DNA from 2 places in the Brochothrix sp. genome. Region 2 is predicted to be linked to the other one. Evidence: a T-box and tRNA genes for the amino acid it is inferred to sense, from the RefSeq annotation. Region 2 holds a T-box; the other holds one or more tRNA genes.
What was found. A T-box is a leader RNA that pairs with one kind of tRNA and senses whether it is charged. The one in region 2 lies ahead of glyQ (glycine--tRNA ligase subunit alpha), so its partner is inferred to be a tRNA-Gly.
Positions count from the first base shown of each region.

Region 1: it encodes a tRNA-Gly, which carries the amino acid that the T-box ahead of glyQ (glycine--tRNA ligase subunit alpha) is inferred to sense. The anticodon was not compared.

Region 1 covers NZ_JAFYUW010000116.1:11,684-18,087, reverse strand. The annotation lists gene IKV95_RS07760 (inorganic phosphate transporter) at 1-134, shown strand, start outside; gene trmL (tRNA (uridine(34)/cytosine(34)/5-carboxymethylaminomethyluridine(34)-2'-O)-methyltransferase TrmL) at 226-741, opposite strand; gene queG (tRNA epoxyqueuosine(34) reductase QueG) at 741-1,889, opposite strand; tRNA gene IKV95_RS07745 (tRNA-Gly) at 1,984-2,054, opposite strand; gene IKV95_RS07740 (Nramp family divalent metal transporter) at 2,436-3,794, opposite strand; gene IKV95_RS07735 (helix-turn-helix domain-containing protein) at 3,944-4,306, opposite strand; gene IKV95_RS07730 (insulinase family protein) at 4,417-6,404, opposite strand, start outside.
Region 2 covers NZ_JAFYUW010000003.1:3,229-9,632, reverse strand. The annotation lists gene IKV95_RS00105 (YaiI/YqxD family protein) at 1-135, opposite strand, end outside; gene glyS (glycine--tRNA ligase subunit beta) at 238-2,304, opposite strand; gene glyQ (glycine--tRNA ligase subunit alpha) at 2,309-3,184, opposite strand; T-box leader at 3,265-3,435, opposite strand; gene recO (DNA repair protein RecO) at 3,493-4,266, opposite strand; gene dinB (DNA polymerase IV) at 4,282-5,355, opposite strand; gene IKV95_RS00080 (SDR family NAD(P)-dependent oxidoreductase) at 5,445-6,212, opposite strand; gene rnz (ribonuclease Z) at 6,253-6,404, opposite strand, start outside.

The DNA of each region.
Region 1 (6,404 bases), on a different contig from region 2:
TAGGTTCATCTCACCGTATACGAGGCGTGAAGTGGGATACAGCTCAGCGTATGATTATCACATGGGTAATCACATTACCTATTTCAGCAATTGTTGCTGGTGGTATCTACTGGATCTTCACTCTATTTATGTAAATTTTTCAAAACGCTGTTGACATGATGTCAGCAGTGTTTTTTTATGCAAACTAAAAACCACACTGTTTGTCGTGTGGTTTTTAGCTACTTCTTATTTATCTTCAAATACAACTCGATCATAATCCGGTGCAGCAACATCCATATTTTGGAAGTCTTGTTGGCGCAATGCTTCGTATGTGAGGATTGCAGCAGTATTACTTAAATTTAATGAGCGAATGTTCTCAGACATTGGAATACGCAAACAAGTCTCACGATGATCGCGTAAAACCGAATCAGGAAGCCCCGTTGTTTCTTTTCCAAAGACAAAGAAGATATCTTCGTCAGTATTACTGTAATCAAAGTCACTATATGTATGTTCGCCAAATTTAGTGATAAAATAAAATTTACCCTTTGGATATTTTTCAAATAACTCATCGAGTGAATCATGCATTGATAAGTTAACGCTCTCCCAATAATCAAGTCCGGCGCGCTTTAAATATTTATCTTCTAATGAAAATCCTAGTGGGCGTACAAGATGTAATGCTGTGTTTGTTCCGGCACAAGTACGCGAAATGTTACCTGTGTTTGCTGGAATTTCAGGTTGGAATAATACAATATGATTCATGATTAATATGAGCCTTCTTTCTCTGATAATTGTAGTAGTGCTTTGCTAATTTCCTGATACGCTTCAGCATCAGTTTCTTCCTTTTCAGCTGCTATCAAAGCATCGTATGCGATGCCACCACCTATTTTTGAAAGTGAATAAGCTGCGGTTCCTCGAATAACTGGCCGGGGGTCTTCTAATAAACAGTTGACTAAATCTGGTACGGCTGTTTGATCTTTGTAACGTCCTAATATTAGGATAGCATTACGTTGTAAAGGTTTTTTACCACGCCACGAACCAGCCATTGGACCAAATGTTTCTTTAAATTCACGATTAGAAATCGTTAGTAAAGGCTTTAATAGTGGCTTTATTTTCGCTTCTTCTGGCTCCATTTCAGGATGTAAGTGGAAATCTTTGCCGCGGTTATAGGGACAAACAACTTGGCATGTATCGCAGCCATATAAACGATTATGTAACTTTTCACGAAATCGTTCTGGCATCATCCCCTTAGTTTGAGTTTGATAACTGAGACATTCCTTACCATCCATTCTTCCTTCACCAAGTAAAGCGCCTGTTGGACACGCCTTGATACATTGCGTACATTCACCACAACCATCAGCCATTGGTTCATCTGCTTCGAACTCAAGGTTTGTTATCATCTCTCCAAGGTATACAAAGCTGCCAAACTCAGGCGTAATCAGCAATGTGTTCTTACCACGCCATCCGATACCCGCTCGCTCTGCAACAGCTACATCCGATAATTCACCCGTATCTACCATTGACTTAAAACGGGCAGTTGGTACCTTCTCCTTAATGAACGCTTCAATCAATGCTAGCTTTTCACGTAAAATTGTATGATAATCAACGCCCCATGAAGCTCGAGCGAAAACACCACGCCATTCACCACGTTTGCTGCGAAGATTATTATCCGTTTGATTAGGATAGGCTAGTGCGATTGCTATAATTGAACGGGGTTCCTCAAAAATAACAGATGGATCAACTCGTTCTTTTATCACCGGGTGTTCAAAACCTGTTAATAAGTCATGCTCTGCTGCAAACGTTAAACGTTTTTCTAAAGTTTGAAAGTAATCAGCATGAGTAAAACCAATTTTTTGTACACCGATAGATTGTGCATATGCTTTAATCTCTGCTTTTAATTGTGCATTGACCACGCGATTACTCCTCCTTTTTTTAGTTTAACTTATTACCGAAAAAAAAACACTGCACGGTTAGTAAAACCCGGCAGTGTTCGACATTTGTTAATTAAGCGGGTGATCGGGATCGAACCGACGACAACAGCTTGGAAGGCTGTAGTTTTACCACTAAACTACACCCGCTAAGTGATAGGTAACTTTTATTACTTCTTTATTATAGCAAATCCTTTGAAAAAATCAAGTATTTCTGTTTAAAAAAAGTAATAAACGATGGTTATTAAAATTTAACGGTATCTCTTAACAAGAAAAACAAACTCTATTCCCACCCTATCTAAAATTTAAATTGATTGAGCAAGCCACTTTAATCAATTAACCTTCAACTTGAAGCGTTAATTACTTTTTTCTCACTACAATACGCCCTATTTTAATTACTTCAAAAAAAGAAGCAGGCTCAGATAACCTACTTCTTTTTTATTCAATAATTTCAACAACAACTACATTATTTTTCTAATTACTTAGAGCAGATTAAAGGTGATTAGCCTTTTTGCTTGTCATCTTACTATTTTATTGAAAAGTGCTATATATGAGGTACACATTTAATATTGTTAATACGATTGCGATGAACCAAGCAACATATTTAACCCACTTAGGATTCGCAAATTCACCCATCATTTTTTTACTACTTGTAAAAATAGTTAATGGAATAATTGCAAATGGCAATGCAACGCTGAGGAATACTTGCGTATAAATTAACAATTCCTCTACTTTCGCATCTTGTCCATTGTATACAACCACCATGATAATTACTGGGATAATCGCTAATAGTCTTGTTACTACACGACGTAACCACATTGGAATCTTCATTTTAATAAAACCTTCCATCACTATTTGACCAGAAAGTGTTCCTGTGATGGTAGAATTTTGACCTGAAGCCAATAAGGCGACTGCAAACAATGTACTGAGTATCGGACTTGCAACAGCACCGACAATTTTATTGTCACTTAATGCATTATATAATTCAACAAAACGACCTAAATCACTTTCAACACCATAAAACATAGCTGCCCCTAATATCAATAAGAGACAATTGACAACCATAGCAATGGTTAGTTGAATATTTGAATCAATCGTAGAAAATTTAATCGCTTCACGTTTACCTGCAGCTGTACGTTTGTATTGTCGTGCCTGGATAATCGAACTATGTAAATAAAGATTATGAGGCATTACTGTTGCGCCCACAATACCTAATGCTAATAATAACATACCTGGTTGTAGTGCAATTTGTGGATCTGGAATAAAACCTTTTAACATTGGCCCCCATTCTGGGCTTGCTAAGATTACTTCATATAGAAAAACAATGAAAATAGTCGCTATCAAAGTTGCCACGATGGCTTCAATTTTTCTAAAACCGACTTTTGATAATAATAATAACAACATAACATCTAGTGCTGTAATTAAAACACCCACTATTAGTGGCATTCCAAATAATAAATGTAAGGCAATCGCACCACCAATGACCTCTGCAATATCTGTTGCCATAATCGCTAATTCAGTAATAATCCATAATATAAAGCCAACTGGCTTACTTGTTGCTTTACGTGTGGCTTGTGCTAAGTCCATTCCTGTAACAATTCCTAGCTTGGCTGACATACTTTGAAGTAACATAGCCACAATACTTGAAATTAATATGACAGACAACAATGCATACGCATACTGCGCACCACCTGCAATAGAAGTAATCCAATTACCAGGGTCCATATACCCCACAGCCACTAATACACCTGGTCCACTATACGCGGCTAACTTTCGCCAAAAACCACCTTTAGACGGCATAACTACCGTGTTATTTATCTCTTCTAAACTTGCTCCATTCGCATGTTGAACAACAGATTGATGTTCTTTTGTATTTTTCTCATGTGTCATTCACAACGCCTCCTTGATCACTTGAATATATAAATACGACTTCTACAAGTTTTATTTTGCACCAGGGAAACATTTTTGTCAATGTCTAAGTTTTTCAGGTAATATAATGGAAACGCTTAACCTTGAGCGCTTCTAAGGCAGGTACTTTTTTATTTTTTTTCTGTGATATCCCAACCTTCAATTTTAAGTGAAAGCTCTTGCAATAACTGTAATTGTTCTCGCGTATGTCGGTAGGGTAACTCTAGATACCACGCCTCTAACTCAGGGTTATCAAGCAACGGAAATGTTGAGTTAACCGTTTCATCACGCAACCCATTTATATCGTCCACAAAGTAGTTGACTGGTGTGCCTACTTCGTTAGCAATTTTAACCAGTACGTTTAACGGTGGACGGTTTCGATTCATTTCATATTTACTAATAACAGATGCATTGACACCAATTCGTTCAGCTAATTCTTTTTGTGTGTATCCTCTTTTTTGACGCTCGTCTTTAATTTTATCCCCAATATTCACAGTCTTCACTCCTTTGATAACTTTCTTCTTTATCTTATTTTACCATTGTTCCACAACAAAAAAAGCCTGTTCCCTCATTAATTATATTAAGAGGGACCAGACCTTGTATTTTAGATATCACGAACACTATCAAACAAATCAATATTTTCTTGAATTTTTTCATTATTTCCAAACACACAGATTTTTGCATCTTCTAATGCGTCTGCAAACATTTGCGCCATTTCACGGATGTCTTCTGCTGTTGTAGAAAGTATCTCATCACGTGTTTTTTGGATATCTTTTACAGTGAGGCCTTTTTGGTGGCGAGCAACTGCACGAGCTCCCTCTTGTCGAGGTGATAGCGGCATATCCATCCCACCCATCGTTCCAATAATATATTTCGTCATTTCATAATCACTTGCATCAAACGTGCGTAAATAATCAACAACTTTATCATATACCGCCAATGTTTCAGGAAGATTAGGATCTCGGTACGACCAGAACAACCATTTTCCGTTTTCTTGCATTACAAAACCTGCACCATAAGCGCCACCAAGTACACGGACTTGATTCCATAAATAATCATATGAAAGAATTTTTTTCAAGACAGTAATATGTCCATTATAGGGATATTTTTTATTATCCAATTTCCCACCTTTGACAACATATTGTACTTTACTAGACGTTTGAAGTCCTTCATTACTATTTTCATTTAATTCATAAGAACGATTCGCATTATTGCTACGCTCACTATGGTTTAAATCCAAAGCTTCAATCGCTTGTGTCACTTCTTGATAAATACTGTGATCACCTGTTACTGAAATACTCAAAGCCTCTACACTAATAATATCTGCTAACAAGTTAGTGAAACGTTCTTGAACTGATTCAAAGTCTGTTTCCAATTGTGTTGTTAAATCACAAATGAAATCATAAAAACCAAGTCCACGAATGTCTTCTGAGTAATTACTCAACGGCTCAATATATGAACCCAAACGAGCGGCAGCAATATTATGTCCTGCTTGATTCATGCTCATCTCAATACGTGATTTTATAATCTGAACAATCTCAGTAATACGTTTTTTATCAGTGAAAAGTGTTTCTTTTAAAATTTTAGTAACAAATGCTAAGCCATTTTTCACTTCATCCTGTAAAATTTTTGTTTTTACAGTGAAGTATGTTTGGAACTCTTCAGAAGGTGCTTTTTCACTTAAAATACTGTTGTAGAAACTTGTTCCACCTGTCACAATATTAAGTTCATTCGAAAGCTCAGAATAGTTGTATGATGATGTATCTAACTGGCCGACTAAGTCTTCTAAAAGTCCCAGGTATGGAACATCGGCTTTTGCAACATGAGAAGTGTTAAACATCAAGGCTATATATGCGATTTTATTCGTATCCGCCTCATAAAACATGACTGGTATATCATTAGATTTAGTCAATGATAATGGATAATCAGTCGCTTCAGCTTTTAAATCGGCACGTGTTAACATCGGCAATTTTTTCAACGCTTCTTCATCATCTACTAACTCTTGTTGCGCTTTTAAGTCAGCTGTTGCTACAACTAAATCAGCAACTTCTTGTTCAGATAAACTCGTTTTAAATGCATTAAGCTCAGCTGTTACATTCGCATTTGTTTCATCTGCTAAAGTATGTGAAGGTTCGACAATAACCAAACTTTGATGCAAGCTGTTCAAGAAATAGCGATCAATTAATTTTTCAAAATAAGGTGAATGTAACCCTTGTTTTACAGCCGTTAATGTTTTTTCATAAGCTAAGTGAGTGGCTGGTTTTCCTTCATATAACCAACTGTCCATTGCTCGCATCGAATAAATAAGACCTTTTGGCATCGAACCAAAATCTGCTTCACGTAATTGGAACTCTTTCAACATAATAGCAGATTCGATTAAATCTTTATCAATACCTTCTGACACAAGTTTTTGTAATGTTTCACGTACAACCTCTTGGAAACGCTCTTTATCTGACGCATTGGCATTTTTAATAACAATACTAAATAATGGCTGTAATATGCCGTTATCGTACATTCCAAAAACATCATTTCCTAATTTCGCATCTAATAAAGCTTGTTTCAAGGGCGCTGCTGAGCTTTCTAATAAGATAT
Region 2 (6,404 bases):
ATGATTGTAAGAAGCCACATAGACAACAGGTATATTAAAATTCGCCGCTATTTCTGCGACTTCTTCCTTAACCGGACAGGCATCTGCATCCACAATAACATCTGTTACTGCTGGATAACTTCTCCCATTAAACAATTTGTTGTCACCTCATTAATAGCTATTAACTCGTTTTCAAAAGAGTCATATAACTAATATTCGACATTGCTAGCTAAAACCCTTTTTTATTAATAAAATATTTTATTTAACAATAATTTCATCAAAATTAGCGAAGCTGCGTAATACAGAAGCTAACTCGGCAAGCATTGATAAACGATTATTACGTTTCTTTTCATCATCTACCATGACTAATGTATTTTCAAAAAACGCTTCAATGGGTTGTTTTAAAGACTTGAATAAAGCTAATTTTTCTTCAGGTGTTGCCGCTTTATATGATTGTTTTACTTGTGTAATAGCTGTGTAAAGCGCTGCTTCGCTTTCATTTTCAAACAATTCTTCTTCGATAGCACATGGTGCTTCTAATTTTTGTGATAAGTTCATCACTCGTGTTAATGCTTCTACCGTTGGACGGAACCACTCTTCTTTACTCACGTTATTAAGAGCAGTCGCACGTTTAAACAACTGTGATAAATCACGTGTTTCACCACCGACCATTGCTTCAACAATATCATGACGAACAGCTTCACCGCTTAGTAGATTACGTAAACGACGACCTAAGAATTGATGGAATTGGTTAAGCGTTTCATCAATTGGCATCACTTTAACGCCAGCATTTTCTTGTAATGTAATAATTTCACGAATAGTGCCGTCGAATGGCAATTCCCATCCTTGGTTAATTAAAATACGGACAACACCAATCATCGCACGACGAAGTGCAAATGGATCATTTGAACCCGTCGGAACCATATCTACAGAGAAGAAACCACCGAGTGTTTCTAATTTGTCAGCTAATGCAAGCAACGCACCGATTTTACTGCTAGGTAATTCACCTTCTGAACTTTTAGGAAGGTATGACTCACGAATGGCAGTGGCAACCGTTTCTTTTTCACCTTGCAACAAGGCATATTTATAACCCATTTCGCCTTGCAATTCTGGGAATTCACCCACTAAATTAGTCACAAGATCAAATTTATAAATAGCTGCGGCACGCTGTATATCTTCTTTTTCATCTGCTGTAAAACCAAAACGATCAGCTAATGCTGCAACGACTTTACCCACTCGTTCAATTTTAGCTGACATTGAACCTAATTTTTGGTGGAACGTAATTTTTTCTAATTTTTCTAACGCTGCAGCAATTGTAATTTTTTGATCTTCTTGATAGAAAAACTCACCATCAGAAAGACGGGCACGTAAGACTTTCTCGTTTCCTTTAGCAACCGTTTCAAGGTATTGATCATTTCCGTTACGAACAGTAATGAAGAACGGTAATAATTGACCCGCCGCATCTGTAACTGGGAAGTAACGTTGGTGTTCACGCATAATCGTTATCAATACATCTGCCGGTAAATCAAGATAGTTCTCTTCAAAGTTACCGAATAAAACAGTTGGGTACTCAACGAGGTTTGTTACTTCCTCAAGTAAATCTTCATCTATTGGAACAGTCCAACCTTTTTGAGTTGCTAATGCAGCCACTTGACCCGCAATCATTTCACGGCGTTTTGTTTGTTCTGCAACGACAAATACTTCTTCTAATTGTGATTCATAGGTTGCTGCCGATTTAATTTCAATATCTTTACCTAAAAAACGATGTCCGCGTGATGTGCGTCCTGTCTCAACATCTAAAATTTGGAATGGCACGACTGTTTCACCGTATAAAGCAACGATCCAGTGAATTGGACGAATGTATTTAACATGGTGATTAGCCCAATGCATGTTAACTGGGAAATTTAAACCTAAGACAATTTTGTCCCATTCTTTTAAAAGTTCGGTTGTCGAAACACCCGTTGTTTTTTTCAAAACAAACACATATTCCGTCCCTTTCACTTCTTTAAAGTAGATGTCATCTGTTGAGACACCTTGACCTCTTACAAAACCTTGTGCTGCGCGTGACCACTCGCCGTTTTCATCTAAAGCTGTCTTTTTAGCAGGTCCTCGCACCTCATCTTCACGGTCAGCTTGTGATTCTGCAACGGCTTGCACTGTCACTGCTAAACGACGTGGTGTTGAATAAGATGATACTTCGCCATGTTCTAATCCTTGTTCTGTTAACCATGCTTGTACATGTTCTTTCAATTGAATTTCAGAAGCTTGCACATATTTTGCAGGCATTTCTTCTAAACCAATTTCTAATAAAATATCTTGTGTCATCTGCTTAATCCTCCTTTTTCAACATTGGGAAGCCCAATTTTTCACGTTCAGCGACATACGTTTTAGCAACGCCGCGTGCTAGTTTACGAATACGGCCAATGTAATTCGCGCGTTCTGTGACAGAAACTGCACCACGAGCATCAAGCAAGTTGAATGTGTGTGAACATTTTAAAATATAATCATAGGCTGGGTGTACTAAACCTAATTCTAATTGTGCTAATGCCTCTTGTTCAAAGGTCGTAAAGTTTTCTAATAACATCTCTTGATTAGATGTTTCAAATGCATATTTCGAATGCTCATACTCTGCTTGGCCAAACAACATACGATATGTGACACCATTGTTCCATTCTAATTCAAAAACACTTTCTTTTTCTTGAATATACGAAGCAAGACGTTCAATTCCATAAGTAATTTCACTTGTAACAGGTGAACATTCTAAACCACCCACTTGTTGGAAATAAGTGAATTGAGTGATTTCCATACCATCTAACCAAACTTCCCAACCTAAACCAGCACAACCCATTGACGGATTTTCCCAGTTATCTTCAACAAAACGAATATCATGTTTAAGCGGATCAATACCGATTGCTTCCAACGAACCTAAATACAATTCTTGAATATTATCTGGTGATGGTTTAATGACCACTTGGAATTGGTGATGTTGGAATAAACGGTTAGGGTTTTCACCATAACGACCGTCATCAGGACGACGTGATGGTTCTACATAACAAGCTGCCCAAGGTTCTGGTCCGATTGCACGTAAAAAAGTATACGGACTCATTGTTCCGGCCCCTTTTTCTACATCGTATGATTGTAATAATAAGCAATTTTGTTCTGCCCAATAAGCTTGCAGTGTTTGAATCATTGTTTGTACGTTCATTTCACATTCTCCTTTTAGCTTTTTTTCGCATTGTTTGAATAAGCACAAAAAAACGTCCCTATGCTAATCACAATGACTAACATAGGGACGATAAATATCGCGGTTCCACCCTACTTGATGATTTTACAATCATCCACCTCAAGAAAATAAGCTCCAAGCTGCCTTCACAAATGCCGTATTATATGGTTCCCACTAGCCCATACTCACTTCAACCGGTTCAGTTTGCTACTACTGCTCTTCATTGCTTTATATACTTCTATAAAGATACTGTAAATAGTGGTTTTTGTCAAGAATTTCACTGTCAATAATCAGGTTGTTCCGCCATCTTTTTTCTGTAAATCAGTACTCCAAGTTGACATTTGTTTTAAAAAGCGTTTGGTTTTTAAATTTAATCCTGAAACTTCATCATAATAAGCATCAATTGCACGTTGCACTTCATCTGTCGTCGCTTGATTAACATCAATTTTGCCAATACGGCTAAAATCTAATAAATAATATAATCGCAGGAGATAAACTACTTTATCCGATAAATGCATTCGATGAGGATCATCCTCAAAACAACGTTGCGTAATCAAACCATTATTTTTAATGGAGAGATCAAACGGCCCTTCCGTATCACCTGTAAGTACACACCCTCGCAGCTCTGGATAATGCCCTAACGTATTCAGCATTTTCATTTCAAAAATTTGAGACAATACTTGCGCATCTTCACCCGCATTCATGCTCTCTAACACCTGATAAATTAATTGAAAAAGCGCTTGATTAGGTTCACGTTCCTCAACGGCCTTGTCCAATAAATCAACACAATAAGAACCATACGCTGTTGTGAAAATATCACTAGCTATCGTTGGGAATCGTTCGATTACTTCACCTTGTTGCAAAGTACCCAAACCTTTATTTCCAAAAAACATGAATTCTCCATAGGTAAACAACTGTGTGGCTGCAGCAATGCGGCTGTTACTTTTTTTTGCCCCACGTGCAACCAGGCTGATTTTCCCAAACTCTTTTGTATAGAGCCGAATGATTTTATCTGATTCACGGTAATCCATCACGCGAATAATTAATCCTTCACATCGTTCCATTTTTAACGCCCCCGTTTACAACCCTACCAATTTCATATTTTCAAACTGTCTCGTTTCTAGTCCTGTCACTGTTAAACCAATCAAACGCACCGGTCGTTGTTCCCACATTTCTTCAAAAATTTGCATCCCATAAAAATAAAGTTCATGACTTTCAGTCAAACGCATTGGCAAAGTTAAACGACGTGTTTGAGTCGTGAAATCATTATATCTAATTTTCAAAACAATCGTCTGTGCACTCATCTGCTTATCAACCAAGGTTTTTGAAATTCTTTGTGAGAAAGAGCGTAAAGCTAATTGTAACTCCACTTCATCAACTACATCTGCGGCAAAGGTTGTTTCACGTCCAAACGATTTACGTGTACGTTGTGAGCGAACTGGCGAGTCATCAATACCTCTAACTAATCGATAGAGTTGGTACCCTCTTTTTTTAAACTGTATGATTAAATCCCATTCTGACCATTGATATAAATCGGCACCTGTATGAATGCCTAGTGTGTGCATTTTTTCAGCAGTTACATGACCCACACCATAAAAAGCATCTATCGGTAAGGCTGCGATAAAAGCAAGTGCTTTTTCTGGCGTAATCACTGTTCTACCTGCTGGCTTTTTATAATCAGATGCCATCTTAGCGATAAATTTATTGTAGGAGACCCCTGCTGATGCTGTCAGTTGCAATTCATCATAAATGGTCGCTTGAATCTTTTGCGCTAACCGGCTAGCCGAAGGTTCGTTTATTTTATTAACTGTTACATCAAGATAAGCTTCATCTAATGATAACGGTTCTATTTCATCCGTAAAACGATGGAATATTTCATGAATTTTGACCGATATTTCTTGATATCGCGACATTCGTGGGGAGATAAAAACCGCTTGTGGACAAAGTTTCAACGCTTCAACACTCGGCATCGCTGAGTGAATGCCGAACTTTCTCGCTTCGTAAGAGGCTGTTGCTACAACGCCTCGTTTTGAAACACGTGGATCACTAGCTATCACAACAGGCTTCCCTTTTAATGATGGCAAATCACGCTGTTCTACTTGTGCATAAAAAGCGTCCATATCAATATGAATAATTTTACGTTTCGTTTCCACTCTATCACCTCCCCAAACAGAACATCTGTTCTATTTCAGTTTAGCACCAAAGTTCGTAAAAGTATATCGATAGAGCTAGATATTTCCATTTATTTTTTCAAGAAAAAGGGTTTTGCAATCCATTCCACAGTACGTGGGAAAAGCGAGTGTAATCGAGCGCCTAAAGCCATTGTAAACGGCAAAGTCAATTCTCTTTTACGCTTGCCAATCAGCTTAATCATTTTAGACGCAACTACTTCTGGTTGTAAGCTAAAACGCGCGACATCTTTTAAATAAGTCCCCTCTTTATCTGCAATATCAAAAAATGGGGTTGTAATCGGGCCGGGATTAATTGTTGTCACAAAAATATTATCGGCCGCTACTTCCATCCGCAACGCATTAGCATAACCGATCACAGCAAATTTACTCGCAGCATATGCACTTGTTTTCGGTGTCGCTAGCTTGCCTGCTACAGAGGCTACCATCATAATATGACCTGCTTGTTGCGCTTTAAAACGTGGCAATAAAAGTTGATTGATATGAATCCCCCCACTAACATTGGTTAACAACATACCTTCCACGCTTTTAATTGGTGTTTTTTCCGCTAATTCAAATAAACCAAAACCAGCACAATGAATCACCCCATCAATTCTTGGGAATTTTTCTAGAATACTCGTTATTGTTATTTTAACAGCATCGGAGTTACTTACATCACAGGTATAAACATACCCTTTAGCAGGATAATCTTCTACTAGTTTTGTCATCGTTTCGATACGTCGTGCCAACAAAATAACCGTGTCTCCCTGTTTTAAAAGCTGACTTGCTATTTCAAAACCAACACCGCTAGATGCCCCTGTCACAATAATTGTACGTTCCATCTTAAACCTCCCTTAACCATTAAATAGACAACCCTACTTTTTACTTTTGATAAGGTATCTCGAACGTTGAAAAGTCATCTGCAATATCTGTATTTTCAAAAACACTTCGCGCTTCTTGCGCCAGTTTTTTCAAGTCATCAAACATATAACGCGATGAAATATGAGTCAAAATAAGGTGTGTTACATTAGCTT